2 regions of the Paenibacillus sp. UMB7766-LJ446 genome follow, and region 1 is predicted to be linked to the other one. Evidence: riboswitches for the same ligand, from Rfam matches in the RefSeq annotation. Region 1 holds a riboswitch; the other holds the start of a gene.
The links. A riboswitch is a leader RNA that binds a small molecule or an ion and turns the genes downstream of it on or off. The one in region 1 is predicted to bind ZMP and ZTP.

Region 1 (5,584 bases):
CTGCTTTTTCCGATAAATCCACTAGTGGTTCCCCCTTTCTTCTCATTCCTTCTATCCATTAGATCATCCTATACTTGGTTTGGTTCACAAGAAAACACAAAATTTAACAAACCGTTCGCAAAATTTCTACCCCCGTATCTTTCTACGTATTTGGTTCGTTTACAAAGAGATAACTTATTTATATATTTCTTTCTATGGAGGACTAATAATATGGAAATTTCAAAGGGAGTCGAAATGCTTCATCTGGATTATCACGGGAATGTCATCCACCCCATTCTTTTAAAGGATCAAGAAATGACTATTCTAATAGACACTGGTTTTCCAGGTCAATTCGAGGATTTACGTGCGGCGATAGAAATGGCTGGTGTCTCGTTAGACAAACTAAATGCAGTAATTTTGACCCATCAGGATGTCGATCATATAGGGAATCTTCCGGAGATTTTGCAAACGTGTGGAAACGAAATTAAAGTATATGCACACGAACTGGATAAGCCGTACATCCAGGGAGAGCTGCCTCTTTTAAAAGATGGCCACCTGGAAAATCCCCCGAAGGGCAACGTGAGTGATACTCTAATAGATGGTCAGGAACTATCGTTTTGTAGCGGGATTCGTGTTATTCACACACCTGGGCATACGCCAGGCCATATCAGTCTTTATTTGAAGGAAAGTAAAACGCTTATTGCCGGGGATTCGATTTATAGTGTAGACGGAATGCTTGGGGGAATTCATGCACCGACCACACCGGACATGAATTCAGCAAAGCTCTCGTTGAAAAGGTACTTAGATCTAGACATCACATCCGTGATTTGTTACCACGGGGGATTAAGTGATGTAAATGTGAAAGATCAGATATCAAACCTCATCCAAGCTTGATCTTTTGGAGAATCAATGTTGTTCTGCGCTTATGATAGCTCGGAGATGTATGATTATTTTTGACAAACACACAAAAAAAGGAAAGACAATCCCTTTCAAGGCATGGTCTTTCCTCACTCATTTGAATTCTCTTCCCTATGTCTTCACACTACAGCAGTTCGAACTGAAGCTGAGGTTCAGGTACCTGAGCTTTCCCTTTGGGCTGTTCAGCAGCGTATCCCAATTCCAGAACCGCAGCAATACGCTCGTTGCCAAGTACGCCAAATGTTTCAGCACGGCTCCGGTCGTACATCCAGTCATGCAGCGTGCTACGTACACCAAGTCCCTGTTCATAGGCAAGCAAGCGAAAATTTTGGATTAGGCAGTATACGGCTGCAAAGTCCTCTTCCCGCTTATGGTGATCGGCCTCTTCCTTCACCAATACCAGAAGATACGCTGGCGCGTGCTCCTGCAATCCCTGCATGAGTTTCCCATTACGGTTATCGGCAAAAATAAATCGCCACGGCTCACGGAGTCCATCATTTGGCGCCCATACGGCGTGATTAAGCAATTCAAGGATTAGCTCCTGCGATACTGGTCGATCCAACAAATCTTGCGGACTGTGCATGTCTCCTTCCAGATCGGACAATTTCATTTTTACACCTTCCCCTTTTACGTAATCTGGCCCTGTAAAACAGTCCACTTTTGCTCAGCTGGTGTTCTTTTTCGGCTTCTTGGCGCTCTGTCAAAGTATCCTATATGAAGAATGCCAACAAATCTTTCATTCTCACGCAGTCCAATTCCTTTGAAAAATCCTTCGTGCTGAATCATGGACTCTGTATCCCACAGCATGCCTAACCCTCGTTCCCATCCCAGCAGTTGAAAGCTCTGCATCATTTCGCAGGCAACCGCAAAATTGCGGTCATCGGTCAGACGATCCGGCCCTACAGCAGACATAACAATGACATGGGCAGGAATATCGGTGAATCTCTTTTTAAACACATCCAGCAGTTTTCCCGGAATCAGCTTACCGAGCTTGCTCTGCGACATCTGTTCCAGCATACAGTCCACCAGCCGTTTGCGTGCTTCTGGAGTTCCGGCATATACAACACGCCACGAACCAGCGTCAACGATTGGTTGAAGCCGTGTGGCCCTGTGCAGCAATTCAACAACCAGCTCCTGTTCCACAGGGGTTGCATTACATTTACGAATACTTCTGCGTTCCCTGATCAATTCGGCCAGACTCAAGCGCTTCACTCTCCTTTGGTTTATCTGGATTCCATATCCATGCTGCTGTCTTGAAGAAATTGATGTATTATTTTCAGCTCTGGTTCCGAATATTTGTCCATGGAACGATAGAAACGTTCGGCCTCAAGTACATGCAGACGTTCATGCAGTTCAAAAATCTTTTTCCCTTCTGGTGACAACCTGAAATAGCTCTCTTTCTTGTTATCATTCATTTTCGTGCGTTTGACGAATCCTTCCTCCAGCAGTTTGTTGCCGATCTTGGTAATACTTGCTTTGGACAAATTCATCGCCTCGGCAATGCCCGTATTGTTAATGGGTTCATGCCTGCCAATGCAATCTATCATATGAACTGCAGTCAAATGCTGAGGGATTTTGTCGATGCTTTCCCGCTGGGCGATACTTAGAAAATGTTCGATTTCCGTATCCTTGTGATTCTCATATACATGTAAAAATCGGATAAATTGGTCATACAGTAACTGTTTTGTTTGATCTTTTGAATCCATTCTGCTATCGCTCCTTATTTACTTGTAAACAATAATAAAACCTTAAATAATCTATATTATTCACTAATTCAATCTTAAATAGTTTACTCGTTAACAACAATATATCATGATTGATAACGGTTATCAACAATAAACTCTGGCCAGTAAATTTGGAATCTTAGAGAGATCCATTACCTATTGAACATTTGCTCTTTTTCAAGTACTATCAATTTAAACAATTCAAACGACCATATGTGACTGGCGAACACGGTGAACCGTGAGGGAGCATATGGTTTGTAATAAGCCGTACGCCTGGGCAGAGGTAAGGAATATTTATTTCCTTGCCTCTTTTTTATGTTGAAAGGGCGATGTGAAAATGAGTACAGACACACTGATCTTGAATGGACAAACGGTAGCAGATTTTATGAAGGAAGACATGGCCACAAAGGTTGGCATCCTTAAGGAAAAAGGCATTCAGCCTTGTCTCGCTACAATTCTCGTCGGAGATGATCCTTCCTCAGCGACCTATGTGCGTATGAAAGGAAATGCTTGTGCTCGCTTAGGCGTGCATTCCATAAAGATCGTTCTTTCTGCGGATACCACCACGGATGAATTGATTCAAGAAATTAACAAACTAAATGATGACCCTTCCGTACACGGTATTTTGCTGCAGCACCCTGTCCCGAATCATATCGATGAAAGAGCAGCTTTTGACGCCATTCGTATCGAAAAAGACGTTGATGGTGTAACGACCCTCGGTTTTGCACTTAATGCTTTTGGAGAAGCCGAATTCCCTTCCTGTACACCACAGGCTATCATGCGTATTCTGGATTTCTACAATATTCAAATTGAGGGCAAACACGCGGTGGTCATCGGAAGAAGTCCCATCCTGGGCAAGCCTGTGTCAGCCATGCTGCTAAACCGGAATGCAACGGTGACGACCTGCCACTCCAAAACTGTGAACCTGGAAGAGATCGTGAAGCTTGGTGATATCGTCATTGCAGCCGTGGGTAAACCTCTGTTTGTCAAAGGAGACTGGATTAAACCGGGTGCTGTCGTTATTGACGCAGGTTATAACAAAGGGAATGTCGGAGATGTGGACTATGAAGCTTGCTTTGTTCCTTCTTCAGCCATTACACCTGTACCGGGCGGCGTTGGGCCTGTAACAATCGCAACGCTCATCGAACATACGATTAAATCTGCCTATAAGCTATCTGAAAATGCATAAATGAAATAGCGCAAAAAAACAAGGTCCCTCCGATTGACGAGGGGCCTTGTTTGTCTTTGAATACGGCTATAATTGAAAATAAGAACATATATATAGCATTTTTTCTCTTTTTACAAACGGATCATATCTATATTATTATGAACAAGGCTTGGGAAGGAGATAAACATAACTTGAAACCTTTAGTACAGCTGCTGCATTTTGGTTATCATCAAGCGATGAGTTGCATTTTTCCTGTGGCGATCTTTGGAACGTTGGCCCTCTCTAGCGTAATTCAGATCCCCTTTCTTTATCGCTATGATGCCATTCTGCTGATTTTATTAGCAGTGCAATACCTTATGTACCGGAGCGGATTGGAAACACGTGATGAAATCAAAGTCATATGTATATTTCACGTGATTGGTTTGGTGCTGGAGATGTATAAAGTGTGGATGGGATCCTGGTCATACCCTGAGCCTGGATATACCAAGCTCTTTGGTGTTCCCCTTTATAGTGGATTTATGTATGCAAGTGTAGCAAGCTTTATGTGTCAAATATGGCGCAGATTGCGTATGGACATGACTGGATGGCCCGGGTTTGTATCTTCGGTTCTGTTAGGTGGATCCATCTATATCAACTTTTTCACACATCATTTTATTCCCGATTTTCGTTGGTGGTTGACCGCTCTTGTGTTTATTGTTTTTCGAAAAACGTGGATCATCTATCAGGTACGATTAACGACCTATCGTATGCCGCTTACACTCGCTTTCATCATCGTAGGTTTCTTCATCTGGACGGCTGAAAATATAGCTACCTTTTTTAATGGGTGGAAATATCCTGACCAACACGACTCCTGGCAGCTGGTTAGTTTTAGCAAGATCAGTTCGTGGTTCCTTTTGGTTATCATTAGTGTCATCATTGTTGCTCAGCTTAAATATGTCAAAGCCCATCGAAAATAATAAGTAGGAGGATACAATGGAAGACATTATTTTGTGGTTGAAATATGTATTATTAGGTATCGTACAAGGGGCTACTGAGCCTATTCCGGTTTCTTCAAGCGGACATTTAATTATTGCTCAACGATTGCTTGGCATGAAGCAGAATGGATTATCCTTTGAAATTTTGACAAACACAGCCTCACTGATTGCCATTATGTTTATCTTTCGGGAAGATATCAAAAAACTTATAGTCGGAGGCTGGCGATTCCTAATCTCTCGCAATGCAGCGTACAGAGCAGATTTCATGTTTTGTCTATACATAATCATTGGTACTCTCCCTGCTGCGATCGGAGCTGTGCTATTCAAGGATAAAATTGAAGAAATTTTCACTTCTGTTTATACGGTTGCGATTAGTTTACTGATCACCGGGGTTGCTCTGTGGCTCATTCGAAACCTTCGCGGGCGGAAAAGAGATGGCGATTTGTCGGTGAAAGACGCAGTACTGGTAGGTCTGGCTCAGGCCGTGGCTCTTATTCCGGGGATAAGCCGCTCTGGTGCAACAGTCATTGCATCTATCGCTGTCGGGATGAAACAGGAAACGGCTTTGAAATTTTCCTTTATGCTCTATATTCCGATTAGCATTGGAGGGGTAATATTAGGTGCATCTGACATCGTAACCGATCCGCAGCGTACACAGCTAGCTATACCTTACATTTTAGCATTCATCACTACGCTTATCGTTACCTACTTCTCAATGAGATGGTTTATGGGAATTATGGCTAGAGGGAACCTGATTTATTTTTCATACTATTGCTTCGTAGTCGGAATTCTTTTACTTATTTTTTTGTAAAACAGGAGAT
Region 2 (5,584 bases), on a different contig from region 1:
TACCAGTCCGAGCATACGTCCAGAAATAACTTTACCTTGTGTTGCAGCTACAGGAGTCTGTACATCAATCGTCTCCAGCTCAACGTCTCTTGTAATCTCGTAAGCCATCAACGTTGCTACTTCATCCACCAATTCACGAAAATCTTTCGTATTCGTACGCATGTCGCGTATAAACGTCAGTTTGTGTTGAATCAAAGGGTGATCACATATTACTAATTTTCCCATCTAATTTGTCCCTCCGGTATGTTCTTCATGTTCAGCATTACCAAATATGCCTAATCATCATTCATAGGCCCCGATAAATCCTGTATATTATATCATCACCCACACCGAATTACACCATCAAAGGGCACCTAATCATTACAGAAAACCGAATCCTACAAAAACAGGACCGGAAAAATGAGTCTTCCGGTCCTGTTTGCTCGTGCTGTTATATCATTGAGTAGGTAAAAATTATAAATACAAGTGATGCTCCGCAAACAGATTGCACCTTCGATCGCTGTTATCCCCAGATTTTTTTTGATTCCCCTTAAATAAGGAGAAAATCAGGGGATAAAGGCGAGCGCTTCGCTTCTCCGGTTGCATTCTGCCAGCTTCGTCTTTTGTATTCCAATTTATAAAAACTCAAAAGAAAGCAGCATGAGCAATGTTTTTTAGTATTTAAGGTCAGTGTAGAGTGGGAATTGGTCTGTCAGTGCAGTCACTTCCGCACGGGCTTCGTCCAATTTCGCTGTATCTTTAGGGTTTTTCAATGTTTTAGCAATAATTTTACCAATCGCCACCATCGCTTCTTCGTTCATACCACGGGAAGTCGCCGCAGGTGTACCGATCCGGATACCACTTGTTACAAACGGGCTGGTCGGATCAAACGGAATGGCATTTTTGTTCACGGTAATACCGATGGAATCAAGTACATGCTCAGCTTCCTTACCTGTGATATTCACGCTGCGTGTGTCGATCAGCATCAAGTGGTTGTCTGTACCACCGGATACGATGTTCAATCCTTCAGCAATCAACGTTTCAGCCAGCACCTGTGCATTTTTCACCACATTTTGTGCATATGTTTTGAACGAAGGTTGCAGTGCTTCACCGAAGGCTACCGCTTTGGAAGCAATCACGTGCATCAGAGGTCCACCTTGGGAACCTGGGAATACCGCTTTATCAATCGCTGCTGCCCATGCTTTGCGGCACAGAATCATACCACCACGAGGTCCACGCAGCGTTTTGTGTGTTGTTGTTGTTACGAAATGCGCATGTGGAACCGGGCTTGGATGCAATCCGGCAGCTACCAGTCCTGCAATATGAGCCATATCCACCATGAACAAAGCGCCTACATCATTGGCGATGGAAGCAAGCTTTTCAAAATCAATGATACGCGGATATGCACTTGCACCTGCAACGATCATGCGAGGACGATGTTTGAATGCAGCTTTGCGCACTTCATCGTAATCAATCAGGAACGTATCTTCTTGTACACCATAAGCCACGAAATTGTACAGCAAGCCGGAAGCATTAACCGGGCTACCATGTGTGAGGTGTCCGCCATGCGCAAGGTTCATGCCCAGTACAGTGTCACCTGGTTTCAAAGCCGCAAGATATACTGCCATGTTCGCTTGTGCACCGGAGTGAGGCTGAACATTCACATGTTCTGCTCCAAACAGTTCTTTGGCACGGTCACGTGCAATGTCCTCAACGATATCGACATGTTCACAACCACCGTAGTAACGTTTACCTGGATAGCCTTCAGCGTATTTGTTCGTAAGTACAGATCCAAGAGCCTCGATAACCGCTTCGCTTACGATGTTCTCGGATGCGATCAGCTCGATGTTGTTCTGTTGACGTTTCAGTTCAAGATTCATCGCTTCCAGTACTGCCGGGTCATTCTTGCGCAATTGTTCCATGATTAAATTCCTCCCAGTTTATAAGTGAATTGGTTGAATAAAAATTAGTCACAAAATGTCGAATCCGGTTGCTCTTCCATGCGATACACTGCGCGCTCGCCACCAATCAACTTGGGACGGGTCAACGCTGTAGTTACACGGGCATCACCAATGTAGCGGAGTGCTGTACGGTAAGGTACTGCCACATGCCGCAAGTGCATGCCAATCATCGTCTCGCCAATATCCAGTCCCGCATGGGCCTGCACATGTTCAGCCAGGCATGGATCGGTCAGCGAGCGATACGCTGCGGATGCCATGGAACCACCTGCTTTGGGCACAGGTACTGCACCCACTTCAGTCAATCCAAGACGTGTAAGCAGAGAACGCTCCATAACCAGTGCGCGGTTCAGGTGCTCACAACATTGGAATACAACATCAAAACCGAACTCCTGCTGCACCTCGCGTATACCCGCAAGAAGCTGCTGCGCCACTTCAACTGCACCGCTTGTACCAATCCGTTTGCCTGCGACTTCACTTGTACTTGTACCGATCACAACAATCTGTCCAGATCCAAGCTGTCCGGCAAGCGCCAGTTCACGCAGTATGGATGCAGTCTGTTCATGCAATCCGGGTTGTTCCGAATCTAATTCAATAGTCATCCTATCGCCTCCCGATAAAATCATGCCCGGCTTCCTCTTGGCTGCCCTTCGTATTCTTGCATGGCATTTCAGGTACTATTATAGCGAATAATCAGATGAAAGACGAAAAAAAGAGCAGTCTGCGGGTAACGCAGAATTGCTCTTTTGCCCAGGCGACCGGCCGTTTGTTCCGGTGCTCCATTGTGGTTGTGCCCACTTCGTCGCCAGTTACACCGGATCCCTGTTTTCCCATTCATCATAAAACAACCTGCGTTTAAAATCAACGACTAATTTACATCCCATGTCCGCTTTAATATGGCTTCCAATTACTCCAACTTGTCCAAAAGTCTGTCGAGCGCGGTCCGAATCTCTGCCGCAGCAATGTTGTAATCGTCGCGACTGCCGCCAAACGGGTCCGAAATGTCAAAGCTCGGAATGCGCTGCCTAATCTCGATCGCCCGCTCACGTTCAGATGCCAAAATCTCCTGACCGAGCGCACGTTTCATCTCCAATGTCGCGAACAGGCTGTCCAGTTCCTGAAGATCACTCAGAACTTGCTCGTCATTTTCGACGTATTCTTTCAAAGTATATGTCTTGTGTACCGAGTCAGGAAAAACCTGAATAACATGCTGTTTATGACTGCGTGTCAATGTGAGAATCAGATCGGCCCAGCCAACCAGGTTCGCGCTAAGAAGCGTCGAATGAGGTGGTCCCTCCACGTTGTGATCCCTTAATACGGCCTCCGCATGACGGGAAATCGGCATGCCCGTTGTTGCGGCTACACCTGCGGAACGAACGTCCACTTGAATGCCCCGCTCAGACGCCAGTTTACGTAAAAGTCCCTCCGCCATGGGGCTGCGGCAGGTATTCCCTGTACATACAAACAAAATATGTTTCATTGTGGTTAGCCTCCCCATTTTGCATATGTTGTCGAATCATGTTGAAACCCCATCTGATCCAATGAACCTCATACCTATATATTGAAGACTGCACTAGGCTGTAATTATAGTTAACGTTATATTTTAAAATATAAACAATAGTCCAAAAGCGAGCAAGATTGCTCCGCCGACCGCTTCTCCATAATCCCCCATGTTCTGGCTCACACGCCGTCCCAACAGCAGACCCATAACGGACATTAATCCACCGCATACGCCAAAAGCCAGCACTGTTAACACCAAATCACTGCTGAACATGCCGAGCGAGACTCCAACGGAGAATGAATCCACACTGACACTCAGAGAGAATAGAATCACACCGAGCAGAGAGCGATGATCCACCAGTTTGGTGTCTCCCTCCCGGAAAGCGTTCAAAATCATATGGGCACCGAGCAGGACCAGCAAACCGCCAGCTGCATACGTCGTAATGTCACCAAGCAGGGAACTGACGTATTTGCCCGTATACATGCCGATGAGCGGCATGATGATGTGAAACAAGGCCGTTACGGTACTGATTCGCAATACGTCTCTCAGACGAATGCCCTTCATGCCAATCCCGATGCCGAGTGAGAACGCGTCGAGTCCGAGTGCGACTGCCATGATCAAAATGGTTACCAACTGCCCTACATGGGCAGACACATCCCACATCCCCATACCCCCAAGTCACGTAAAGGTTCTTGTACACCATATGCGGACAAGGACCTAAACATAACCTGAGGAGATTTTTTGCATTCGTAGCATTCAAAAAAAAGAGATTGCTGGTCGTGGTGTGTAGAGGGAGAAGAAAATACATGCCTGACGAAGCCGTGGAAAAGGGGGCTATCGGTTACCGACCTGTATGAGTCGGTGACCTGCCGCCTTGAGCAGCCGGTTCATGACGGCTGCTCCCAGCCCTTCGCGCGAGCAGGCTTCAGCCACAATATATGTGGCTCCCTGCTCATCGCAGCTGCGCAGCACGGCGTACAGCCGGCGCGCTGCCTCCTCCAGCTCGCTGGCTTCGCCCAGCGAGAACACGGCATCGGCGCGGTACTGCTCCGCGTGCTCGGCGAACGCCAGCACTGCGGTGCGCTCCCCGCGCTGCGCCGCCTCTGCGAGGGCGGCGCTGATCCAGGCCGCCACCGCTGCGGGCGGCCCCTCCACCACGCACAGCGCACCTGTGGGCGCGTAGTGCGTGTACTTCATGCCCGGCGAGCGCGGCGCCGGGCTGTCATCGCCACCGGGCCCCTCGGCGAGCAGCGCCGGGTCCGTGGCGACACGGGCGGCAACGGCGGACAGCTGTTCCGCCGTAATGCCGCCAGGGCGCAGGATGGTGACGGTACCGTCGTCACCGACCTGCACTACCGTGGACTCGACGCCCACCCCAGTGGGGCCGCCGTCCACGATGCCGCCGATGCGGCCTGCCAGATCCTCGCGCACATGTGCGGCGAGTGTCGGGCTTGGCCGCCCGGAGCGGTTGGCGCTCGGCGCGGCGACCGGGCATTCCGCCGCCGCGATCAACTGCAAGGCCACCGGATGGTCCGGCATACGCACGGCCACCGTATCCAAACCGGCGGTAACCCGCGGGGATACCGCCCCTGGCCTAACCGGCAGCACAAGCGTAAGCGGCCCCGGCCAGAAGGCCGCCATGAGGGCCTCCGCTGTGCTATTCACTTCCGTGACCAGTGAATCCAGCTGGTCACGCTGTGCAATATGCACAATCAGCGGATTGTCTGAAGGCCGCCCCTTGGCTGCAAATACAGCCTCCACCGCTGCTGTTCTGCGAGCGTCAGCGCCCAGACCGTATACCGTCTCGGTCGGGAAGGCTACAGTCTGCCCTTGACGAAGACAGGCTGCGGCATCCTGCAAGTCAGCGAGGGCCTGTTTATACGTACTTCCTTTGGCCACATCTTCCGTGTTCTCATTGGTTACCAGTATATTGACGTCCCACATGCTCGTAACCATTTCCTCTATACTTCCATCTTTATCCATGTCATTCATGAAAGACTGATGCAATTGTTCGTTCTCTCTAGTCATATATCCATCATTCCTAAACTTCAGTAGGGTAGTTAATGCAAGAAAACGCGCTTGCGCGCTGCCTTCTTCGCTTAAATTGCTGATTCCTGTAATTATAACATATCTGCTCTGTCCAAGG

Region 2: linked by a shared signal. The riboswitch ahead of QP794_RS08435 (TIGR01440 family protein) and the one ahead of QP794_RS13710 (bifunctional 5,10-methylenetetrahydrofolate dehydrogenase/5,10-methenyltetrahydrofolate cyclohydrolase) in region 1 are both predicted to bind ZMP and ZTP.

The regions. Positions count from the first base shown of each region.
Region 1 covers NZ_JASOYM010000004.1:619,009-624,592, reverse strand. Annotated here, with positions in the region: gene QP794_RS13735 (sigma factor) at 1-22, opposite strand, end outside; gene QP794_RS13730 (MBL fold metallo-hydrolase) at 211-873, shown strand; gene QP794_RS13725 (nitroreductase family protein) at 1,022-1,507, opposite strand; gene QP794_RS13720 (nitroreductase family protein) at 1,525-2,109, opposite strand; gene QP794_RS13715 (MarR family transcriptional regulator) at 2,121-2,603, opposite strand; ZMP/ZTP riboswitch at 2,827-2,907, shown strand; gene QP794_RS13710 (bifunctional 5,10-methylenetetrahydrofolate dehydrogenase/5,10-methenyltetrahydrofolate cyclohydrolase) at 2,959-3,810, shown strand; gene QP794_RS13705 (DUF817 domain-containing protein) at 3,948-4,745, shown strand; gene QP794_RS13700 (undecaprenyl-diphosphate phosphatase) at 4,762-5,574, shown strand.
Region 2 covers NZ_JASOYM010000003.1:52,974-58,557, forward strand. Annotated here, with positions in the region: gene upp (uracil phosphoribosyltransferase) at 1-225, opposite strand, end outside; gene QP794_RS08430 (serine hydroxymethyltransferase) at 654-1,901, opposite strand; gene QP794_RS08435 (TIGR01440 family protein) at 1,946-2,539, opposite strand; ZMP/ZTP riboswitch at 2,679-2,760, opposite strand; gene QP794_RS08440 (low molecular weight protein arginine phosphatase) at 2,845-3,417, opposite strand; gene QP794_RS08445 (manganese efflux pump MntP) at 3,541-4,101, opposite strand; gene QP794_RS08450 (L-threonylcarbamoyladenylate synthase) at 4,273-5,421, opposite strand.